DNA from 4 places in the Neobacillus sedimentimangrovi genome. Region 3 is predicted to be linked to each of the others. Evidence: riboswitches for the same ligand, from Rfam matches in the RefSeq annotation. Region 3 holds a riboswitch; each other region holds the start of a gene.
What was found. Region 3 has a riboswitch for S-adenosylmethionine ahead of GZA11_RS09565 (sugar ABC transporter substrate-binding protein). Riboswitches for the same ligand answer to the same signal wherever they lie in the genome.
Positions count from the first base shown of each region.

Region 1: linked by a shared signal. The riboswitch ahead of mtnW (2,3-diketo-5-methylthiopentyl-1-phosphate enolase) and the one ahead of GZA11_RS09565 (sugar ABC transporter substrate-binding protein) in region 3 are both predicted to bind S-adenosylmethionine.
Region 2: linked by a shared signal. The riboswitch ahead of GZA11_RS08495 (homoserine dehydrogenase) and the one ahead of GZA11_RS09565 (sugar ABC transporter substrate-binding protein) in region 3 are both predicted to bind S-adenosylmethionine.
Region 4: linked by a shared signal. The riboswitch ahead of GZA11_RS03955 (methionine ABC transporter ATP-binding protein) and the one ahead of GZA11_RS09565 (sugar ABC transporter substrate-binding protein) in region 3 are both predicted to bind S-adenosylmethionine.

Region 1 is NZ_JAAFZF010000039.1:21,775-26,499, forward strand. It holds gene mtnK (S-methyl-5-thioribose kinase) at 1-835, opposite strand, end outside; SAM riboswitch class I at 948-1,103, opposite strand; gene GZA11_RS12385 (pyridoxal phosphate-dependent aminotransferase) at 1,277-2,455, shown strand; SAM riboswitch class I at 2,537-2,645, shown strand; gene mtnW (2,3-diketo-5-methylthiopentyl-1-phosphate enolase) at 2,722-3,936, shown strand; gene GZA11_RS12395 (2-hydroxy-3-keto-5-methylthiopentenyl-1-phosphate phosphatase) at 3,933-4,607, shown strand; gene GZA11_RS12400 (methylthioribulose 1-phosphate dehydratase) at 4,601-4,725, shown strand, end outside.
Region 2 is NZ_JAAFZF010000019.1:25,361-30,085, reverse strand. It holds gene GZA11_RS08505 (carbon-nitrogen hydrolase family protein) at 1-692, shown strand, start outside; gene GZA11_RS08500 (GNAT family N-acetyltransferase) at 735-1,406, shown strand; SAM riboswitch class I at 1,667-1,775, shown strand; gene GZA11_RS08495 (homoserine dehydrogenase) at 1,841-3,070, shown strand; gene GZA11_RS08490 (YfhD family protein) at 3,115-3,303, opposite strand; gene GZA11_RS08485 (YfhE family protein) at 3,411-3,539, opposite strand; gene recX (recombination regulator RecX) at 3,735-4,544, shown strand; gene GZA11_RS08475 (sodium:solute symporter family protein) at 4,576-4,725, opposite strand, start outside.
Region 3 is NZ_JAAFZF010000024.1:13,143-17,867, reverse strand. It holds gene yfkAB (radical SAM/CxCxxxxC motif protein YfkAB) at 1-884, shown strand, start outside; gene GZA11_RS09570 (MFS transporter) at 1,020-2,234, opposite strand; SAM riboswitch class I at 2,442-2,547, shown strand; gene GZA11_RS09565 (sugar ABC transporter substrate-binding protein) at 2,668-3,783, shown strand; gene GZA11_RS09560 (sugar ABC transporter ATP-binding protein) at 3,848-4,725, shown strand, end outside.
Region 4 is NZ_JAAFZF010000006.1:8,432-13,156, forward strand. It holds gene sufC (Fe-S cluster assembly ATPase SufC) at 1-164, opposite strand, end outside; gene GZA11_RS03945 (MetQ/NlpA family ABC transporter substrate-binding protein) at 544-1,395, opposite strand; gene GZA11_RS03950 (methionine ABC transporter permease) at 1,411-2,040, opposite strand; gene GZA11_RS03955 (methionine ABC transporter ATP-binding protein) at 2,078-3,103, opposite strand; SAM riboswitch class I at 3,267-3,377, opposite strand; gene GZA11_RS03960 (O-acetylhomoserine aminocarboxypropyltransferase/cysteine synthase family protein) at 3,494-4,725, opposite strand, start outside.

The DNA of each region.
Region 1 (4,725 bases), on a different contig from region 3:
TTTCATTCACAATGACTTGGAACAACAGGTTGGCAAAAACCTGGCCAATATCGAAACCAGCTGGTCCATAGAAGGCGAATTCAGGATCAATTATTTTTGTTTGTTGATTATCAGCAAACATGCTTCCTGTATGCAAATCACCGTGAAGGAGAACTTCTGCGTCAGTTAAAAAGATTTTTTTCAACACGTTAACATGAAACTTTAACTCCTCATCCTTCCATAGTTCTTCTACTGCAGGCCGCAAACCTTCCTCAAATTCATTTGTTTCCGCATCAAAGTAAGGATCCGTAAAAATTAGGTCTTCGGTAATTTTACAAAGCTCGGGATTAATAAATTTTTGAACTTGTTCCTTTTTAGCCCCAGAACCAAGACCGTAATCGGATGTAAAAAATAAAGTTTTGGCTAAATATTCACCAAGGTGTAAAGAGATAAGCGGAAAAGTCTCACCTTGGATAAATCCTTTACGGGCAATTGATAAGTGAGAAAGGTCTTCCATTACAGTAATGGCTAATTGATCATCTGTGTAATATACCTTTGGAACATAATCCGGAGCAATTTGTCCAAAAGTTTTTAAGGCATCAGCTTCAATTTTTGCCCGATGAAGGGTTAGTGGCCAACTTTCACCTACAACCTTTGCGTATGGCAGGGCTTGTTTAATGATGATACTTTGGTTATGTTTTTGATCGACAATATGAAAAACTAGATTGAGGTTTCCGTCACCAATTTCCTTGCAGGTTAAATCAGCATCTTCAGGAAATAGCTTTAAATCTAAAGCCTTTTTAATTGCAGTTTTTTCGTTTAATGGTTGATAGATTAATGGATTTAAAACGGTCATCAATATTACCTCCTTAGTTTGAGGAAAATTCCATGCGAACTCAATTACAAACCAAATAAAAAGCCTCTTTCTGATTGAAAGAGGCTGCGAAGACGATATTTGTCTGTCGTACCTCTTATCTTTCAGAAAGATTAACTTTCTGTTGGAATTAGCACCGTGCCTTACAGGATATCCTGGCGCGGAAGAAAAGCGCCCCATTTCACAATGGTATTACGGTCGGTTGCTGGGCTTCAATGGGCCAAATCCCTCAGCCAGCTCTTGATAAGAGTAGTTATTTTATAAAATTTTATCGATTCTTAAAAAATATATCAGTTCAATTGTGTAGATGTCAATCATTTTCGAAAATTATTTATTTTCCCTTTACAATTCCTAATAAAAGTTTTAATATTGTTAGCTAGTATTCTAGTGAAAATTGAATCAAGGTAAAGTAGGTGAGAGAAATTGAAACAGTTTCCACGATCAGATTTATTAAATCGCCTTCCGAAACAATTTTTTGCATCCCTTGTTAAAAAAGCAGGTCAATATATAGAAAAAGGCTTTGATGTAATTAATCTGGGACAGGGAAATCCTGATCAACCAACACCAGACCATATTGTTTCCAAACTTCAGGAGGCAGCAACTAATCCCATAAATCATAAATATTCCCCATTTCAAGGGTTTGGATATTTAAAGCAAGCTGTTGCCGATTTTTATCAAAGGGAATATGGAGTTAAGATTCATCCTGAAAAAGAAGTTGCCATATTATTCGGAGGTAAGGCTGGATTAGTTGAACTTCCCCAATGTTTATTAAATCCTGGAGATAATGTACTAGTTCCAGATCCCGGTTATCCTGATTATTGGTCAGGAGTGGCCATGGCAAAAGCAGAAATGGTTACCATGCCGTTAAAAGAAGAAAATCAATTTTTGCCAAAATACGATGAAATTGCTGATGATGTATTGGAAAAGGCAAAACTAATGTTCCTCAATTATCCAAATAATCCAACAGGGGTAATTGCTACACCCGATTTTTTCGCGGAAACCGTTGAACTGGCAGAAAAATATGATATATGCATTGTCCATGACTTTGCCTATGGAGCAATTGGATTTGATGGTGTAAAACCGACAAGCTTCCTCCAAACAAAAGGGGCAAAAGAAGTGGGCATTGAAATTTACACCTTATCTAAAACATATAATATGGCTGGATGGCGTGTTGCTTTTGCAGTAGGTAATGAAAGTGTTATTTCTTCACTGGAACTGTTACAGGACCACCTTTATGTCAGTTTGTTTGGTGCTGTTCAAGAGGCAGCAGCAATGGCGCTGACAGGACCTCAAGATTGTGTGAGGGAATTGAATCAAATGTATGAACGGAGGAGGAATGTCCTCATTGAAGGCCTCCGGTCCATTGGTTGGAATGTTACCGCTCCTAAAGGTTCATTTTTTGCTTGGTTAAAAGTACCGCAGGGCTTTACTTCCGAGGAGTTTGCAAATTTTCTTTTGGAAAAAGCCCATATCATAGTAGCGCCCGGAATTGGATTTGGTACTTATGGAGAAGGCTATGTCCGAGTTGGCTTATTATCTTCTGAAGAACGCTTGAAAGAGGCTGTCAGAAGAATAAGCAGTTTAGAAATTTTTAAAAAATAGGTTGACAATATTTTGTTTTCTTGGGATAATCCAAAATAAGTTAATTCACTTGAAAACAATAAATACGGAAAAATAATCATTTTCTTATCAAGAGCAGGCGGAGGGACTAGCCCAATGAAGCCCGGCAACCGACCTTACCCATTGTAAGGCACGGTGCTAATTCTTGCAGCGGGAAGCTGAAAGATGAGAAGATGTTAGTAATGTCTGCTAACCTCTTCTTTTCGAAGAGGTTTTTTTATTGCAGAAAATGAAAAGGAAGTGTCATAATGTCTGAATTAATTGCTACTTATCTACTACATGATGAAAAAAATCCAGACAAGAAAGCGGAAGATATTGCCTTAGGACTGACAGTCGGTTCTTGGACGAAACTTCCTGAACTTGAACAAAACCAATTGCGTAAGCACAAAGGTCGAGTGGTATCGATTGAGGGTTTACCTTCGGAACAGGATAATCAAACATTAATCCGAATTGCCTACCCGACAATCAATTTTTCTAGTGACCTACCTGCAATCTTAACAACGGTTTTTGGGAAACTTTCCCTAGATGGAAAAATAAAATTAATAGATTTACAATTCGATGATCTTTTAAAAAGTCAATTTCCAGGTCCAAGGTTTGGAATTGAAGGGATTCGTAAGAAATTAAATGTGTTTGATAGACCATTGGTAATGAGTATTTTTAAAGGTGTGCTTGGTAAGGATATTCATTTTTTGACTGAACAGCTAAAAGAGCAGGCCCTAGGTGGGATTGATCTGGTAAAGGACGATGAAATTTTGTTTGAAAATGAATTGACACCTTTTGAAAAACGTATCTTTAATGGGAAAAGGGCCCTTCAGGAAGTCTATGAAGAAACGGGACATCGTACTCTTTATGCCGTTAATTTGACTGGAAGAACGTATCAACTTAGAGATAAAGCGAGAAAAGCAGCTGAAATTGGTGCGGATGTGCTCCTTTTCAATGTTTTCACTTATGGTCTCGATGTCCTTCAAGAGTTGAGAGAAGATGAGGAAATTGCTTTGCCAATTATGGCACACCCGTCTTTTAGCGGAGCGTTCACTTCTTCTCCTATTTATGGTATCTCCCATTCTCTTTTATTAGGTAAACTTTTACGCTATGCAGGAGCAGATTTTTCATTGTTCCCATCGCCTTATGGAACAGTGGCACTGGAAAAAGACTCTGCCATTGCTATTGCCAGTGAATTAACAAAGCAAGATACACTTAAAACGTCATTTCCTGTTCCATCGGCAGGTATACATCCAGGATTAGTTCCACTATTAATCAAGGATTTTGGAATTGATTCTGTTATTAATGCAGGCGGAGGAGTTCATGGCCATCCGGATGGGGCTCGAGGAGGAGGTCTGGCATTTAGGCAGGCTATTGATACCATACTTCAGGGAAAACTGCTTGCTGAAGGGGCCGAATACTATCCGGAATTAAAAAAAGCTTTGCAACTATGGGGAAATGTTGAGGTGGCTATATCATGACAAAGCCAGTGATTTATTGTGATTTTGATGGAACGATTACCGAAAGTGATAATATAATTGCGATAATGAAAAAATTTGCTCCGCCTGAGTGGGTCGAAATAAAAGACCAAATACTCTCGCAGCAAATTTCCATATGTGAAGGTGTTGGTAAGCTTTTTTCACTCCTACCAAGTAGTATGAAGGAGGAGATCACGACTTTCGCCATTGAAAATGCAAAGATTCGTCCAGGTTTTAAAGAATTAGTTCAATTTGCCCGTGAGGAAAACATCCCGTTTTACATCGTCAGCGGTGGTATTGACTTTTTCGTTAATCCCATTTTGAAGGACTATGGTCCTTTTTCCGGAGTATTTTGTAATGAAGCTGATTTTTCCGGAGATCGAATCAACATCCTTTGGCCGTACACATGTGATAAGTATTGTGATAATAACTGTGGCTGCTGTAAGCCTAGCATTATCCGTAAACTTAATCAAAATGAAGACATTTATAAAATTGTCATTGGCGATTCTGTTACCGATCTTGAGGCAGCAAAAATGGCTGACTTGGTCTTAGCAAGGGATTTACTACAAGAAAAGTGTTTTGAATGGGGAATTAACCATTATGGTTTCGATACATTCTTTGAATGCATTGATGAGATAAAAAAGAGAATTGAGGTGGGAGAATTATCATGTTAGAGGAAAGATGGCGTGAATTAGCTGATGTAAAAGATGAATTGTCTGAGCGAGATTGGTTTATGGGAACAAGTGGAAATTTAGCAATAAAGGTAAGTCATCAGCCGCTTCAATTTTTGGT
Region 2 (4,725 bases), on a different contig from region 3:
AAAAAGGGAACAGTTTAACGATTAACGACTTACCAAGCTTTACTGAAAGTTACCGTGAACTGTTCACGAAATTCGCTAAAGAAACCAATATGCATATTATTGCCGGAACTCATGTTTTAGAAAAAAACGGCAAGTTATATAACACAGCACATTTATTTTATCCAGATGGCAGAATTGGCGAGCAGGCCAAACTTCATATTACTCCAACCGAAGTTAACGAATGGAATATGGCCAAAGGAGATTCGTTTCAAATTTTTGAAACGGAAAAAGGAAAAATAGCCATTCTAACTTGCTATGATATTGAATTTCCAGAAATCGTCCGTATGGCCAAGGCAAAAGGAGCAGACGTTATTTTCTGTCCATCTTGTACCGATGATCGCCACGGGTTCCACCGAGTCCGGTACACCTGCCATGCTCGGGCAATTGAAAATCAGGTATATGTGGTTCTAACAGGAACAGTCGGCTCATTGCCAACCGTTGATTTTATGCGAGCTAATTTTGCGCAGGCTGCTGTTATCACACCGAATGATATTCCATTCCCTCCGCAGGGCATACAGGTACAAGGGGAAATCAATAATGACATGATCGTAACCGCAGACCTTGACCTTCAATTATTATATGAAGTTCGCGAGCGTGGTTCTGTCACGACATGGCGCGACCGTAGAACCGATCTGTACACTGATTGGAAATAAAAAAAGAAGAACTATAAATAGTTTTATGGAGGGGTTGGTAAAGTGTATCACAGTGAATTGTATGTTTTTGACCAAGATCGTCCGATTCCAGTTTGTATTCGCAATTATACGAAAGACGACTTTGATCAGCTTATTGAAATCCAGTCCGAATGTTTTCCACCTCCTTTTCCATCGGAATTGTGGTGGAACAAAGAGCAATTAACCAATCATGTTACTCTTTTTCCAGAAGGAGCTTTATGTGTTGAGATCAATGGGGAATTAGCTGGGTCACTTACCGGACTTTGCGTAGACTTTGATCCAAATGATGCTGCCCATACGTGGGGAGAGATCACTGACCACGGTTATATTCGCAATCATGACCCTAACGGTAATACTTTATATATTGTCGACATTAGTGTTCGTCCCAAGTATCGCAAACTTGGGCTAGGAAAATTAATGATGCAGGCTATGTACCATGTCGTAATTGAAAAAGGGTATGATCGATTGCTCGGAGGAGGGCGTATGCCAGGCTACCATAAAGTGGCTGATCAAATGTCACCAGAAGCCTATTTGCAAGCCATTATTAGCGGGCAGTTAAAGGATCCTGTTATCACGTTTCTACTCCGATGCGGGAGAGTTCCTCTTGGGATTGCCAAAGATTATCTCGAGGATGAAGAATCTTGTAATTATGCGGTTCTTATGGAATGGAAAAACCCTTTTAAAAATAGACAGTGATATACTTTACAGATCATTTTTACTCCACGTTCTTCGTTTTTTGAGGACTGGAGAATTTTCTAAGTGATTTAGCCTGCGGTTTATCCCTGACCAGAATTTGCGCAGGAGTTTAAATGCTTTTCACCCTAGTGTACTTGTACTAATTTATCAATTCTTACAAGTTTTATTGATTATTCTGAAAAGAGAAATATTGACATCCTTAGTATAGTTGACTATTATTGTTATTAATATGTTGGAAAATAATGAATAGTGAAATATAACTCTTATCCAGAGTGGCGGAGGGACTAGGCCCAATGAAGCCCGGCAACCTTCAAGGTATTCCTTGAAAAGGTGCTAATTCCTGCAGGTTTATTACCTGAAAGATAAGAGGAGGAAACAAAAGCCCTCTTCTTATGAAGAGGGTTTTTCATTTTAGTAAAGGGGTGGAAGAGAAAATGTCTGTAATTAAAGTGGCAATACTCGGATTTGGTACGGTTGGTGAAGGAGTTTATCGGACCATTCAATCTCATTCTGATGAGCTGTCAGCTGTTTTAGGAAAAAAGGTCGAAGTAGCGGCTATTCTAATTAAAAACAAAGATCGAAAAAGAAATATTCATGATGAAGTTTTTGTTACTACCAATTTTGAAGAAATCCTTCAACTGCCTCAACTGGATGTGGTTGTTGAAGCAATTGTCGATAAGGAACCTGCTTTTACATATTTGAAAAATGTCATTCAGCGGGGCTGCCACGTGATTACAGCTAATAAGGAAATGTTCGCCCATCATGGAAAAGAGCTACTTGAGCTGGCGGAAAAGAATAGTGTATCTGTTGGATTCGAGGCAACGGTAGCCGGAGGAATACCAGTCATTCAAACGTTGAGACAGTTATTAAAAATTAACCGTGTCCAGCAGATTGAAGGGATTTTAAATGGTACATCAAATTTTATTCTTACAGAAATGAGAGAGAAAAAACAGTCGTTTGAAGAAAGTTTGTTGCAGGCGCAGGAAAATGGTTATGCAGAAGCGAATCCTACGAATGATGTTGAAGGCTTTGATGCATTTTATAAAACAATGATTCTAAGCCAAATCGCCTTTGGAGTGGAACCTGAGTGGGATGAAGTTGAGCGAGAAGGAATCACTTCCATAACAAGTGAATTGATGGAAACTGCCGGAAAAATTGGATTGAAGTTTAAACATATTGCCAGCCTAATCAATGAGGGAAATCAAGTTAAAGCATCGGTTAAACCTGTTCTAGTAGGAAGTGAGCACCCTTTTTATCATGTGGAAGGGATAGAAAATGCAGTAGCCGTGCATTCCGATCTGGTAGGACGGATTACACTTCAAGGTCCAGGTGCTGGGATGTTCCCAACCGCAAGTGCAGTAATCGAAGATCTTGTTTATGTTTGTCAATCGTCATCCTCCAAGAAGCTAACTGTGAAAACTTCTTCTGTACTTCCAAAACAGCATAAAAAAATAAAATATTGGCTTGTACAAGGATTAATACCATATAATTGCCCTCCATTCATTAGCCTTGAAGAAGAAATTGGGGAAGGGATTTTTGTCGTTAAAGCGTCTAAGGATGATCTAAATCACCTTGAAAAGCAACAAACCGCTATTCGTTATTTTTCCATCGAAGGAGAGTTTCAATCCAAAATCGTTTCCAAGGAATCTGTGACAGTTAATTAAAATAAGAAGCAGGTAAAAACCTGCTTCATTTACTCTTTTCACCATTATTTTTTTCTGCGTGCATTGACACGTTGGTTGGCGGCATTGGCCCGGGAAAGTGCCTCAAGGTCAGCTCCATCTGCCATTTCTTTAGAGAATTCTACATCATTTCCGTCAGATTTCATGTTTTTAGGAACTTGTGGGAGTGAAGCTTTATTACGATCACGAGTTTTTTGTCCTCTTGAGCGGCCCATTAAAATACCCCTTTCAAATGTGACTAGTGGAGCTTAATATGCTCCCTTTACTAGCTTTTACAATTTGGATGGGGTCGATTAATGGAAAAAATTAATCAGTTTGGGTATTACCTTTTATTTTTTAAATACCCGCCTGCTCTGTCAGCCATTTTAAATTCATGGCCGTATGTAACTTCTTGCATACTTGTTAAATGGCTTCTTTCACGATCTCTATTTCTTTTCTTTTTTTCCGACAATTTGATCATCCTTTCCATTATTTTAATAAGTAAAATGGTACATAATGTACCCATCTCCATTTTTACCTTTTAAAAATGGAATGATACCGTATTTTAGGAAATATATTTAATAAGTTAAGGGTCAATGGAATACCAATATCTTTTTCCTTCATAACAAATGTACTCAATGGTAAAGTAGAGGTGAGGTGAAGGGATATGGGAATCATTACAAAAATCACCACACAGCAGAAAAATAAAGACCGGTTCAATATTTATATGGATTCCGGTCAAGGAGAAGAATTTGCATTTAGTGTAGATAGTGATGTTTTAATAAAATTTCATCTAAAAAAAGGAATGGAAATTGATGAGTTTTCATTAATGGAAATTCAGTATCAAGATGATATCCGTAAGGCATACAATTTAGCTGTCCATTACTTGGCGAGGAGAATGAGATCGGAAAAAGAAGTGCGGGATTACCTTATTTCAAAAGAGGTGGATGAGCCGGTAATAAATGAAGTATTACTGAAACTTTCTGAACAAAAATATTTAAACGACTGTGAATTTGCTGCTGCCTATGTTCGGACACAGGTTAACACGACTGATAAAGGTCCAGAGGTAATCAAGATGGAATTAAAGGAAAAAGGAATCTCTGAAGCCTTGATTAATCAGGCACTTGACGAGTTTCCTCAAGAGCAGCAAATTGAAAAAGTATCAAAAATCAGTGAAAAGTTTTTCAAAAAAAATTTGAAAGAATCATTTCGCATTCAAAAGCAAAAACTTGAGCAAATGTTGTTAAGAAAAGGGTATCCATACGAGGTCATCCACATTGTGATAGATGATATGGATAGGCATAAAGAAGAGGACGAGGAAATGGAAGCCATCCGCTATCAAGGGGAGAAGGCTTTACGGAAGCTTTCTAAATATGATGGTTATGAATGGAAGCAAAGAATGAAACAGACACTTTATCGTAAAGGATTTTCGATGGAACTAATAGAAAAATATCTTTCAGAACAAGAAAAATCATGACAGATGTCATGATTTCTTTAATTTTTATTACTTATTTGATAAATTCTTCTGCCATATTAGGACTTTTTCTTGTATCCAATGAGTTTGTTGCCAAACTTACACCCACTGCCACTAAAATATTAACGGCAATCGCTACAAAACCAATATTAATATCATTGATGATACTTGGAATATTTGGGAA
Region 3 (4,725 bases):
GCATTACTGGCGGAGAGCCGATGTTATCCATGACATCTGTCAAGAACTATGTAGTTCCGATCTTGAAATATGCCCATGAACGCGGAGTACGGACCCAGATTAATTCAAATTTAACGCTCGACTTGTCCCGATATGAACTCATCATTCCATATCTAGATGTTTTACATATTTCGCATAACTGGGGAACGATTGATGATTTCGTTGAGGGTGGATTTGCTCGTATGGCTAAAAAGCCAGATTACTCTCAGCGAGCAAAATATTTTGAAAGAATGATTGAAAATAGCCGTGAATTGGTGAAAGCAGGAGTCATGGTATCTGCCGAGACGATGTTAAATAAACGGACATTGCCTTATTTGGAAAAAATCCACCGACAAATTGTCGATGAAATGCTTTGCCAGCGGCACGAGGTCCATCCGATGTATCCAAGCGATTTTGCTGGAAATCTTGAAGTTTTGTCACTGGATGAATTGCGTTCAGCGATCCATCATTTGCTGGACATCCGGGATGAGAATGTATGGATGCTGTTCGGCACACTGCCATTCTATGCTTGCAGCAGCAAACAAGAAGATTTAGACTTATTAAAACGGCTTCATTCAAGCAAAAATGTGACTGTCCGAAATGACCCGGATGGGCGTTCTCGTCTTAATGTTAATATTTTTAATGGTGATATTATTGTGACCGATTTTGGAGACGCTCCTCCGCTTGGAAACATTCAAACGACTAGTCTCTTGGATGCTTATGAAACATGGCAATCTTCAAAATTAGCGAAAGAATTAAGCTGTCATTGTACGGCAGTTAAATGTCTAGGACCTAATATTCTAGTAAAAAACAGTTATTATCAAAATGTAGATTTCACAAAACGGAAAGCGAATTTGGCATTCTAAAAAGCAGGATTTTCCTATCCTGCTCAAATGGTTATTTATCTAACAAAAAATGCTTAGAGCGTAATGATATGCTCCTCATAAGGTGGACAGGTTAAAAAATAAAAATCTGTTTACCAAAGGGGAGTATTTTTACTATTAAGCCGTATGTTTTGCCAGCTTTAGATGTTTATGCATGGATATAAGTAAGATCACCCCGCTGATAAGAAGCAAGGCACTAGTGCTAATAAATACAGCTGAAAATCCTAGATAACTGGAAATGAAGCCGCCCATCATTGGACCAATGATATTTCCAAGAAACCTTAAACTATTGTTATAGCCAAGTACTTCTCCTTGCATAGCAATGGGAGCTTCTTGACGAATATAGGCAATACGGACAGGAATGATTCCTCCGATGGCTACTCCAAGGATAAAGCGGATCACCACTAATTGCCAATATTCTGTGACAGCTGCTCCTGGCAAATAAACAATTCCTGAAAAAAATAATAGAATCACGAGTACTTTAATATATCCGTGTTTATCCGCAATTTTACCCCAGTTTCGAGACATTAAAAGATTCCCTAGACCTGCAGCGGAAAAGGCAATTCCCGAATAAAAGGCGATGTTCACAGGGCCATGCAGTTTAGCCACAAATAGGGATAGGATGGGTTGAATGCTGAAGTGCGCGATCTGGACTAGAGTTGAGATGAGTAGGACAGTTAGCATGACAGGGTTTTTAATAATATGTAAAATGACTTCTTTGCTTGAGTAATGGGATTGCTCCCCTTGTTTCATTTCAATTCTGAACTCTTTTGTAGCCATCACAAGCAGGGCAGAGAAGAAAATGAAAAACGAAGTCCATTTAAAGGTGGCAGAGTAGCCAAATGCATCTGCTAGAACGCCGCCGACCATGGGTCCTAATAAAGTTCCTGTTATACTTCCTGTTTGTAACGTGCCTAAAATTCGGCCAGCAATTTCTTTCGGTGTTTGTGTCGATATAAACGCTTGCGACATAGGAATAAATCCAGAAAAAAAACCCATGAAAAAGCGAAACAGTAATAACTCCCAAACAGATTCAGCAAAACTGATAAACAATATAGATAATCCCATGCCAAGACCAGAGATAATTAAAATCTTTTTCCTTCCGTACCGGTCGCCAATTTTACCCCAAATCGGAGAAAACAAGAAGGCAGAGACAAAGGTAATTCCAAATGTAATGCCTGACCAATGCTCGACATAGGTTTCTGAAAAATTTCCCATCGATTCGATGTATAATGAGATAAAAGGAAGCACCATCGTCATACTTCCAGCAACAAAGAAGTTAGCAAACCATAGAATCCACAAATTATGCTTTGTACGTTCTTGCTGAGTCACAGCTTTAACACTTCTTTCTGCATAAATATTTCGATTCTCTAAATATTATTATAATGAAATTTCTGAAAAAGTGAAATAGGAAGTTTATCCTTAAGGAAGGAAATACCAATAGAATTTTTATTATAAAATTCAAAATACTATTGACAACTTGTTAACAGGAGTATAAATTTAGTGTATTACTTATAGTTGAAAAAATGAAATGGAATTCTCTTATCAAGAGTGGCTGAGGGACAGGCCCAATGATGCCCGGCAACCGTTCCAAACGGAATTGGTGCTAATTCCTGCAAAACAATTGTGTTTTGATAGATAAGAGAGGAGTAGTCCGATTTATTGGTGATGAAACCTCTCTTTTCTGGAGAGGTTTTTTATTTTAGATAAATACATACTTTTCCGATGGGAAAACAAACAAAAGAGTAATAGGGGGAGTTTCAAAATGAAAAGAAAATTTTTTAAAACAACGCTTGTTTCCGCATTAGCCGTATCACTTTTGTTAACAGGCTGTGCATCAGGGGGAGATTCCAAACAGGCAAGCGGGAATAAAAAGGTGTCCATTGAAGGAGTACCAGAGCGTTTTGCCAAAGGAGATCCAGTAAAGATTAAGGTTGTTCGAAAAATTGGTGGGGATGATCATACTGCTCAATTTTTAGCCGGAGCAAAAGAAGAAGGTGAGGCTTTAGGTTTTCAGGTTGATGTGTTTACGGCAAATGGGGATACAGCTAAGTTCCATGATGCGATTAATCAGGCATTAAATCAGAATTATGATGGTTTTATCATTTCCCACGGTGACGATGATGCGACAGTGAATGATGTAAAGAAAATCGTAGAAAAAGGGAAAAGTGTGGTAGCTTTTGACTCTAATCCAAAGCTTGCCGAAGTGGAGGGGGTTACGTTAACTTCCCAAGATGATGAGGCATTAGCGACATTGGCACTTGAGCAGCTAGTCAAGGATACGAACGGAAAAGCCAATATCGCCTACCTTTGGGTGGATGGATTCCCTCCAATGGTTCGAAGAAATAAGGTTTATCAAGAGGTATTATCGAAAAATCCTGGCATAAAGGAAGTCGAACGTTTTGGGGTAGCATCTGCTGACACTAGTGTCCAAACACAAAACGCTGTTGCTGCCATGTTAAATAAATATCCAAAAGGAAAACTGGATGCGATTTTTGCTACATGGGATGCCTTTGCTATTGGAGCAGCTCGAGCACTGAAAGAAGCAGGACGTGAAGAGGTAAAAATATATGGAATTGACGTTTCTAATGCCGATTTGCAAGAAATTCAAAGGGATAAAAGTGCGTGGAAGTATACAGCAGCAGTGGACCCAAAATTAATCGGTGCTGTTGATATGAGATTACTGGCGAAAAAACTTGCTGGTGAAGAAACTCCACAAACGTACGATTTGGAAGCATCACTCATTTCGCAAGAAGAAGTTCAGAAATCGAAGGAACCAGTTAATATGGTGAATCTAGCCACCATTGTTCCTGGATGGGGAAAATCGGATGAATTTGAAGAAGAGTGGATGAAGAAGTTAAAGGAACATTATCAGAAATAATGGGGATAGGTACACTCTTTTCGGTGGGCGAAGAGAGTGTACTGATGAAGGGGGTGTCAACTTGATGCAAACAAAGTTAGAGATGAAAAACATCTCAATTGAATTTTCCGGTGTTAAGGCATTAAACGGAGTTCATTTTTCGATGGAATCGGGAACCATTCATGCACTAATTGGAGCAAATGGAGCGGGGAAATCCACTTTGATGAAAGTTCTCTCTGGTGCCTATGATCATTATTCAGGCGAAATTAGGCTCGGAGGACAGACTGTAATGATCCGCACACCGAAACAAGCCCAAGATGCCGGGATTCAAATGGTTTACCAGGAAGTCGATACGGCCTTAATTCCATACTTGACGGTGGCTGAGAATATTATGTTGCTTGATACCATACATAACATGGGGAAGAAGCAGTGGATAAAATGGGGAGAAATTCACGAGAGAGCAACAGAAATTCTCAGGAGCATGAATATCAACCTTTCGATTAAGAAATTGGTAAGCGAGTTGACGCTTGCTGAAAAACAGATGGTTTTGATTGCCCGTGCAATCTCAAATCAGTGTAAATTTCTCATTTTGGATGAGCCAACGGCACCATTAAGTCATATGGAGACGAAAGAACTTTTTCGAATTGTACGAGATTTAAAGGAAAAAGGAGTTGGGATCATTTTTATCTCTCACCGTCTTCCGGAAATCTTTGAAATATGCGATGAAATAACGATTATGAGAAACGGAGAATTGGTTGTTAAAGAAAAGGTGCCTGACACAACACCAAATCAGGTGGTGGAACATATGCTTGGCCAAAAGCTTGAGGAGCAATTTCCAGCAAGGGAAACAGTAGCAGGAAATACCGTGCTCGAAGTAAAAGGTCTATCCGACACTAATAAGTTAAAGGATTTACATATTTATGTTCGTGCCGGTGAGGTGGTTGGGATTGCTGGACTTGTCGG
Region 4 (4,725 bases), on a different contig from region 3:
GGATGACCCATGATCGCTGCTGATAAAGTGGATTTACCAGTTCCGTTTGGTCCCATGATTGCGTGAATCTCTCCGCCTTTTACTTCAAGGTTTACACCTTTTAAAATTTCTTTTCCATCAATTGCCACATGTAAATCCTTGATTGTTAAAGTTGATCCAGCCATATTAATACCTCCGACAAAGAATGTTTGTATTATCAGATCCTAACGTCTCTAACATCATTCTCAATTTATTCTCATTACAATCTTATAACAAATTAAAGGTGTTAGCAACCTTTATACTGTATAAACCTAGCTTTTATTTTCAATAAAGGATGGCTAATTGAGAATGAATTTCAGATTAGAATCAAATTTCAGATATTCATAGTAGATAAAAAATATGTAAAATAAACTCGAATAAAATCATAACCCATTTTCAATATAATTGCCAATGGTACATATCAAATCTATTTTTACCATCAAATCTTGTTTCAATGTAAAGAAATAAGAAAAGCCAGTGAATCATCCTCACTGACTTTTCTAACCTTTTTTCTACTTATATTAATTATTCAGATACTGGTACAACAGCACCATCATATTTTTCTAAAATGAAATCTTGGATTTCTTTTGAATGTAGAACTTCGATAAGCGCCTTGATTTTTTCTCTATTTTCGTCCCCTTTACGAACGGCAATGACGTTTACATATGGAGACTCTTTATCTTCAATAGCGATTGAATCTTTTAATGGATTTAAGCCGGCATCGATCGCGTAGTTAGAGTTGATTAACACGGCATCCCCTTCACCTTTATTATAGATTTGCGGAAGAAGTGCTGCCTCATAGTTTGCATCAAATTTAAGCTTCTTAGGATTCTCTACTACATCTTTAATTTCAGCTTTTGTCTTATCAATGCCGTCTTTTAATTTAATTAGTCCTTCTTTTTCAAGTAAGGATAAAAGACGCCCATGGTCAGCGACAGAGTTACTCATGATAAGATGTGCACCTTCTGGAAGGTCGCTAAGTTTTTTGTACTTTTTGGAATAAACACCAATTGGCTCAATATGGATACCACCTGCATTGACAAATCCATAACCGAATTCTTCATTTTGAGCATTCAAGTAAGGGATATGCTGGAAGTAGTTAGCATCCAATTCTTTAGATGCTAAAGACTTGTTAGGTAATACATAATCTTGGAATGTCTCGATTTTCAGGTCAATGCCTTTCTCCTTTAATAGTGGTTTTGCTTCTTCTAAAATTTCAGCATGTGGTACGTTGGATGCACCGACCACTAATGTTTTTGTTTCTTTCGATGCTTTATCCCCGCTATCTCCAGCGTTTTCTTTGTCATTTCCTGTTCCACAAGCAGCAAGAACAAAAGCAAGCGTTAAAGCAAAAAATACACTTAACCATTTTTTCATTGTCTAAACTCCCCTTTATCGTTTATCTAATTTTGAAGTGATAAAATCACCAATAAATTGAATCGCAAATACTATAACTAAAATGATAATGGTAGCAACCAAGGTTACGTCATTATGTCCTCGCTGGAATCCTTGAAGATAGGCGAGATTTCCCAATCCTCCTGCACCTATGACACCCGCCATGGCTGTATAGCTAACCAAGGCAATGGCTGTTACCGTAATTCCGGAAACAAGTGCCGGCATGGATTCCGGTAACAATACCTTCCAAATAATCGTTCCCGTAGTTGCTCCCATGGATTTGGCAGCTTCAATAACACCTTTATCAATTTCACGAAGGCCAATTTCAACCATTCTTGCATAGAACGGAGCGGAACCAATAATTAAAGCTGGCAATGCTGCATTTTCGCCAATCATTGTTTGAAAGATTAACATGGTTAATGGAATTAATAATACAATCAAAATAATAAATGGTATGGAACGGAAAATATTTACGATTGCACTTATGACTAAGTTAATCGGCTTATTTGCCCATAAATTTCCCGGTGATGTTAAGAATAAAAGCATACCAAGAATGATGCCCAACACAAATGTAATCAATACGGAAATGCCCGTCATATATAAAGTTTCCACCGTTGCCTGCCACATCGCCGACCAATCGACATTTTGAAAGTAACCTTCTTGATTATTCACCTGTAACCACCTCCACTCCTACCTTTTGGGAACGAATATATTCTATGGCTCTACTGATTTCTGCTTGGTCCCCGTCGATATGAATGAAAAGAGATCCGTACGAACCGCTTTGCGTTTGCGAAATCTTACCTTGTAATATATTGACTGTCACATGGTGATGACGAATTAGATGGGTGATCAGTGGCTGTTCAGCAGAATCACCAATAAAGGTTAACTTGACAATGGAACCTGAATGATAACGCTCCAGTAAATGCTCGATGGTTTCTTTTGCTTCTTCCGGCTCTGTCACTTGTTGAACAAATCGCTTTGTAATCGGCTGTTTAGGGTTTTTAAACACATCTAGAACCTGACCAAGTTCAACAATTCTTCCACTTTCCATAACAGCTACACGATGACAGATTTTCCTGATGACATGCATTTCATGGGTAATTAACACAATCGTTAAACCTAGTTTTTTGTTAATATCGACTAATAGATCCAAAATGGAATCTGTAGTCTGTGGATCAAGTGCAGAGGTTGCTTCATCACAAAGCAAAACTTTTGGATTATTTGCCAGCGCTCGAGCAATCCCGACCCTTTGCTTCTGACCTCCACTTAGTTGAGATGGATAGGCATCTTCTCTACCTTCTAGACCAACTAATTTAATCAACTCGGCTACCCGTTTTTTCCTCTCTGGGGCTTTCACACCAGCAATTTCTAATGGGAAAGCAATATTTTCACTAACTGTTCTTGACCACAAAAGGTTGAAATGCTGAAAAATCATACTAATTTCTTGCCTTGCCTGCCGAAGCTCGCTTCCTTTAATTTTGGAAATTTCCCGGCCCGCCACTGTTACAGAACCATCTGTTGGAATTTCCAAACCATTCAGCATACGAATTAAAGTACTCTTTCCGGCACCACTATATCCGATGATTCCGAAGATTTCGCCTTCTTTAATTTCAAGATTCACTTCATCCACAGCTTTAAGCAGGCCATGCTTGGAAGGAAAAATCTTTCGGACGTTTTTGATCGATATCATGAACTCACCTGCTTCTTATCCGAATTAAATTTATATTTTGACTTTTTTTCTGAAAAGGATTCTATCATTGGCGGGCAAAAAGGAATTTCTTGCCCCCAATATGATCTTATAAAAAAATGCCTTTCTGCACAGGCAGAAAGGCATCATAAAACAACAATCCTTTCTCCCATCTCTCAAAGCAAAATGCTTTGTGTGAATTGGCACCATTTCAATTCAAAGAATTGACGGTTGCCGGGCTTCATTGGGCACATCCCTCCACCTCTCTTGATAAGAGCGTTTAAGCAATCCTATATTCAGTTAACACATCGCTGTGTATAAGTCAGAAAATATTTTACGAAGGCTATCGTATCACGGATAAAAACAGGTGTCAATGGAAATTTTTAATAATACTTAGGCTTTCGTTTTCAAAGAGGTAATACCTGTTGCTACTTCAATGGCATCTTCTAAATCTTCAATTAAATCCTCTACATTTTCAATCCCAATAGATAAACGAATTAAGTCTTCTGACACACCAGATGCCTTTAATCCTTCCACATCGAGCTGTTGATGGGTGGTGCTTGCCGGGTGAATAATCAAGCTCTTGGCATCACCGACATTCGCTACATGCGCCCAAATCTTAATGGAATCTATTAATTTTGCCCCAGCTTCTCTTCCACCTTTTATTCCGAAGATAACAATTGAACCAGCCCCTTTAGGCAGATACTTTTGAGCAAGCTCATAGTCAGGGTGAGAAGCATCCCCTGGATAAGAAACCCACTCGACCGCTGGATGGTTCTTCAAGTACTTAACGACCTCTTTCGCATTGGCTACATGCTCTTTCATACGCACATGCAATGTTTCCAATCCTAATACAAATTGAAACGCATTTTGTGGACTTAACGAAGGTCCCATGTCTCTAAGCAGTTGAACACGTGCTTTAATAATATACGCAAGTGGTCCCAGTGCCTCCGCATAAACAAGGTTATTGTAGCTTGGATCTGGAGTAGTGAAGCCAGGGAATTTCGGAGAATTCCAATCAAATTTACCACCATCTACAATGATGCCTCCTGTTGTCGTACCATTTCCTAACAGCCACTTTGTAGCAGAGTGAACCACAATATCTGCCCCATGCTCAATCGGACGGCATAAATATGGAGTGGCAAAAGTATTATCAACAATTAATGGAATACCCGCTTCATGTGCAATATTTGCCACTTTTTCGATATCCAACACGCGCAAACTTGGATTTCCAACAGTTTCAGCAAAGACCGCTTTTGTTTTTTCCGTAATAGCTGCCCGGAAATTCTCCGGATCCTCTGGGTCGACGAACTTTACGTTAATCCCGTATTTAGGAAGAGTCACAGCAAATAAATTGTATGTTCCACCATATAGTGTGGAAGCTGACACAATTTCATCTCCAGCTTCGGCAAGGTTAAGAATCGCGAGCGTTATGGCTGCCATACCACTTGCTACCGCAAGTGCTCCAACCCCTCCTTCCAAAAGTGCAACCCGTTCCTCAAAAACCGTTGTTGTCGGGTTATGGATACGGGTATATATATATCCTTGCTCTGCCAGTGCAAAGAGGTTTGCGGCATGTTCTGTATTTTTAAATTGGTAAGCATTGTTCTGATAAATAGGGACTG